One region of the Methylorubrum sp. GM97 genome, then DNA from elsewhere that is predicted to be linked to it. Evidence: predicted binding sites of a transcription regulator. Region 1 holds the regulator's gene; the other holds the start of a gene.
What was found. Region 1 encodes PhoB, which activates phosphate uptake and scavenging genes when phosphate is short. Its sites were predicted from a motif close to TGTCATNNANCTGTCAT; they were not measured.
Positions count from the first base shown of each region.

Region 1 (2,387 bases):
TCGGGCTGTCCGGTCGCGTCAAGTCGATGGGTGCGGCGTCGCAGGGACGTCGCCGGGAGGGCTTGGCTGCCGAGGTCGAGATGGAGGTCGTGGTCGCCGAGGAGCCGACGCTGCCGGAGCCGCCTGCGATCGTGGCACACAGGCCCGCACCGGACTTCCCGCTGCCGCAGAAGCCCGCCCCGGAGCCGGTGGCCCTCGCGGTTTCCGAGCGGGTCACCATCATGGATCTGCGCGAATCGATGTGCCGCTGGCCGATGGGCGACCCGACCTCGCCGGACTTCCGCTTCTGCGGCGGCCGCGCGATCACAGGCCTTCCGTACTGCACCCAGCACGCGCAGATCGCCTATCAGCCGGCCGCCGAGCGCAAGCGCGACCGCCGCGTCGCCGGTTTCCGCTAACGCCTCCGGGAGAGGACGGCCGGGCACGCCCGCCATGACGGGCGATTGCCCGCGTGTACCGAGTGGGGACGGGCGTTGCCCGACTCACAGGACCGCCCCTCAGACCGAAACGCGGTTGATCCATTCGGGATGGCGGATTTGGAGTTGGCTCAAGCGCCGCGCGGGCTGAGCGAGACCGTTCCCCCTTCGATCAGGCGGAGACCGTATCACTCCGCTCCGGCGAACATCTCGTCGAACGAGTAGCCGGAGCCGCGCACGGTGCGAATCGGATCGCTCTGGCGCGGGCGGTTGATCGCCTTGCGCAGGCGGCCGACATGAACATCGACCGTGCGCTCGTCGATGTAGACGTCATGGCCCCACACGCCGTCGAGCAACTGCTCCCGCGAGAAGACTCGGCCGGGGCTCTGCATCAGGTATTCGAGCAGCTTGAACTCGGTCGGCCCGAGATGGATCTCGCGGCCCTGCCGGCGGATGCGATGGCTGACGCGGTCGAGCTCGATATCGCCGGCCACGAGCATGTCGGAGACGTGGGTGGGCTTGGCGCGGCGCAGGAGCGCACGGACGCGGGCGAGCAACTCCGGCACGGAGAACGGCTTGACGACGTAGTCGTCGGCGCCGGTCGAGAGGCCGCGCACACGGTCGGTCTCTTCGCCCCGGGCGGTGAGCATGATGACCGGCAGGCGTTCGGTCTCACGGCGGGCACGGATGCGCCGGCACAGCTCGATCCCCGAGAGCCCCGGCACCATCCAGTCGAGGAGTACGAGGTCGGGCGTGGTCTCGTGCAGGCGAAGGTCGGCCTCGTCGCCGCGAACCGCGACATCGACTTGGAAACCCTCCGCTTCCAAATTGTAGCGCAGCAGGGTCGTCAGCGATTCCTCGTCCTCGACGATCAGGATGTGCGCACTCGTCATCGCCCGTCTTTCCATCCGTCACGCCCGGCCCTCGAGAGAGGAGCCGGAGACGTTTCTTGATCGCCGCGCCCGCCGAAAAACCTTCGGTGTCAGGTGCTCGGCGTAATCGTCGCGTAGTTCGAAGCGTCGTTCTTGGGCCGCTCGGCCGTCGGCGTCTCGCCGGTGACGAGGTATTCGATGGTTTCGGCGACGTTGGTGGTGTGATCGCCGATCCGCTCGACGTTCTTGGCGCAGAACAGCAGGTGCGTACAGAACGAGATGTTGCGCGGATCCTCCATCATGTAGGTGAGGAGTTCCCGGAACAGTGAATTGTAGAGCGCGTCGATGGCGCTGTCCCGCTCCCACACCTCGCGGGCGGCGGTCACGTCGCGGCTCGCATAGGCATCGAGCACGTCCTTGAGCTGTTCCTGCACGAGGTCGCTCATGTGCTGGACGCCGAGCACGATCTTCTGCGGCTGCGCCTGATCGCTGATCGCCACGACGCGCTTGGCGATGTTCTTGGCGAGATCGCCGATCCGTTCCAGGTCGCCCGAGACGCGGATGCCGGAGATCGTCTCGCGCAGGTCGATGGCCAGCGGCTGACGGCGGGCGATAAGGAGAACCGAACGCTCCTCGATCTCCCGCTGCAGCAGGTCGAGGCGCTTGTCGGCGACGATCACCGCCTGGGCGAGGGTGGTATCCCGGCGCACCAGCGCGTCGGTGGCATCCGTCATCATCTTCTCGGCCACGCCGCCCATCTCAGCGATGGAGCGGCGCAGGTTCTCGAGGTCGGTGTCGTAGGAGGAGACGATATGGTCGGCCATGTCGCGAATTTCCCGATCAGGCGGTCGGACGAGGGCGCTCTCAAGCTGCGATGGACACGGGTCCGGCGGAAGAGGGCGCGTCTCAACGAGGGCGCAAGGGGGCTGCGACTGTCGTGCAGTCGCGGCCGATCTCAGCCGAAGCGGCCGGTGATGTAGTCCTGGGTCTGCCGCTTGGCCGGGTTCATGAAGATCTTCGTGGTCGCGTCGAATTCGATCAGCTCACCGAGATACATGAACGCCGTGAACTGCGAGATGCGGGCGGCCTGCTGCATGTT
Region 1 covers NZ_AP025942.1:5,273,317-5,275,703, reverse strand. Annotated here, with positions in the region: gene MSPGM_RS24435 (GcrA family cell cycle regulator) at 1-398, shown strand, start outside; gene phoB (phosphate regulon transcriptional regulator PhoB) at 605-1,309, opposite strand; gene phoU (phosphate signaling complex protein PhoU) at 1,399-2,112, opposite strand; gene pstB (phosphate ABC transporter ATP-binding protein PstB) at 2,244-2,387, opposite strand, start outside.

Region 2 (2,387 bases), 1.9 Mb from region 1:
ACGTGGCCGAAGGCGTTGGGGCCGCGCGGGTTGGCGGGCTCCTCTTGATCGGCGGTGCGCTTCCCGTTGTTGGTCAGCATCACGTAGACGCGGCCGGTGCGCGGGTTCGCCTCGATATCCTCGGGCCGGTCCATCGGCGTGGCGCCGAGGCTCTTGGCGGCGCGGCGGGCCTCGATCAGCACATCGGCCTGGGAGGCGAAACCGTTGCTCGCATCGAGCCCGTTCGCGCCGTGCACGAGCGGCAGCCAGCGCCCGGTGCCGTCGGGCTCGAACCGGGCGACGCTGAGCGTGCCGGAATCGAGGAGGTCGGCGTTGGCCTCGCGCTCGGCCTGCGTCCGCCCCTCGCTGACGAAGCGATAGACATGCTGGAAGCGCTCGTCGTCGCCGAGATAGACGACGTAGCGTCCGTCGAGCGAACGCGCGCCCGCCGCGCCCTCATGCTTGAACCGGCCGAGCGCCGTGCGCTTCTTCGGCGTCGAGGCCGGATCGAACGGGTCGATCTCGACCACCCAGCCGAACCGGTTCGGCTCGTTCGGCGCCTGCGCGAGATCGAAGCGCGGATGGAAGCGGCTCCAGGCATATTGCGGGCTGCCCAGGCCGATCGCCTTCGCGTTGCCGGTCTCCGCATGTCCGGAAGGGAGAGCTCCGGAGAAGTAATAGTTGATGTTCTCCTCGCCCGAGAGCCACGTGCCCCAGGGCGTGACGCCGCCGGAGCAGTTGTTGATCATGCCGAGCACGCGCCGGCCGCTCGGGTCGGCTTCGGTCATGAGGCGGGGATGACCCGCCGCCGGGCCGGTGAGGGCGATAGGCGTCTCCGCCGTGATGCGCCGCGTGTAGGGCGAGCCGATCACCGGGCGCCAGCCTTCCGCCTCGCGGACGATCTCGACCACCGAGCCGCCATGGGCGGCCATCTCGGTCGCGACCTGTTCCGGACTCAGGGCGGCAATCACGGCCTTGCGGTCGGCGGCCTTGAGGCCGGGAAACATCAGCTCGGCATTGGTGTATTCGTGGTTGACCACGAGCAGGCCACGCTGGCCCGTCGCGTCGAGCGGGATGAAACCGACGAAGTCGTTGTTGTAGCCGAACTGGCGCTCCTGAGCCCGCGGGCTCTGCTTTTGCGGATCGAAGGCCGGCGCGTCGGGAAACAGCGGGTCGCCCCATCGCAGCAGGGGTCTCGCCTCGTAGCCCTCGGCCACATGCAGGTGCTCATCGATTCCGGCGGCGAGTTCGGGGAAGTCGAAGGCGGAGGACTCGGCGGGAGCCGCGACGGTCTGCGGCGCGAGTCCGGCGGCGAGTGCGGCGGCCAGAGAGCCACGCATCAGGTCGCGCCGGGAGAAGCGCTGCGCGATCACCGCATCGAGGGTCGGGGCGTCGGGCGTGTCGGACATCGGGCGCGTCTCATCCACCTTCGTGAAGCGGCGCGCCTACGCCCGTCCGATGTCGCTTCGATGACGGGACGGTTCGCTGCGCAGCCGCGCGCTTAAGCGCTTTCCGACGAAGTGGACACCGGTTCGGCGAAAGAAAGCGTGTTGAAACAAAAACCTAGAGACGCCGGCCTGATGCAATGGGGTCGGATACGGCTCTAGGGCAGCGGCGCCGACAGGATGGCGACGAGATCCCAGGTCTCGCCCTTCAGCGAGCGAACGTTGGCGAGCTTCCATGCGCCGGCCTCGCGTACGAGGTTGTAGCGCAGTTCCTGCGGCCCGCCGTTGCGGAAGGTCGCCCGCACCTCGGCCCGGTCGCCGTCGTTCGAGAGCGGGGCCAGCGCCAACGACTTGGCGAAACCCGGCTCGGTGTCCTGGCCGTTGACGTGGAAGGCGAAACCGAGCCGCCCGACCTCGCCCTTCGCCTCGCGCTGGTCGCGCTCGTAGAGTGCGCGCAGGGATTTGGCGTAGAAGCGCACCGCATTGGTGTCGTCCGCCGCGTAGAAGGCCCGCACGGTCTCCACCGGGTCGGTCACGGATTGCGCGAAGGCCGGCCCCGCTAGGAGCGCGAACGCCAAAGCGAGGACGGCGCGCCGCCGCATCTCAGGCCGCTGCGGCGTGGCCGCCGGCCTCGGTCTTCAGCCATGCGGCGCCGCAAGCCTTGGCCAGTTCGCGCACGCGCAAAATGTAGCTCTGGCGCTCGGTGACCGAGATCACGCCGCGGGCGTCGAGCAGGTTGAAGACGTGGCTTGCCTTGATGCACTGGTCGTAGGCCGGCTGCACGATGCGGTGGCGCGCGCCCTCGCTCTCGGGGGCTCCGGCTTCGAGATAGAGGCGGCAGGCCTTCTCCGCATCGGCGAAGTGGCGGAACAGCATCGCCGTGTCCGCGGCCTCGAAGTTGTGCCGCGAATATTCCTGCTCGGCCTGGAGGAAGACGTCGCCGTAGGTGACCTTGTCGTCCCC
Region 2 covers NZ_AP025942.1:3,345,203-3,347,589, forward strand. Annotated here, with positions in the region: gene MSPGM_RS15495 (PhoX family protein) at 1-1,388, opposite strand, end outside; gene MSPGM_RS15500 (DUF3828 domain-containing protein) at 1,583-2,026, opposite strand; gene MSPGM_RS15505 (glycine--tRNA ligase subunit alpha) at 2,028-2,387, opposite strand, start outside.
Region 2: MSPGM_RS15495 (PhoX family protein) is a predicted target of PhoB. The motif match lies at 1,438-1,454, and genes of this name have one in related genera.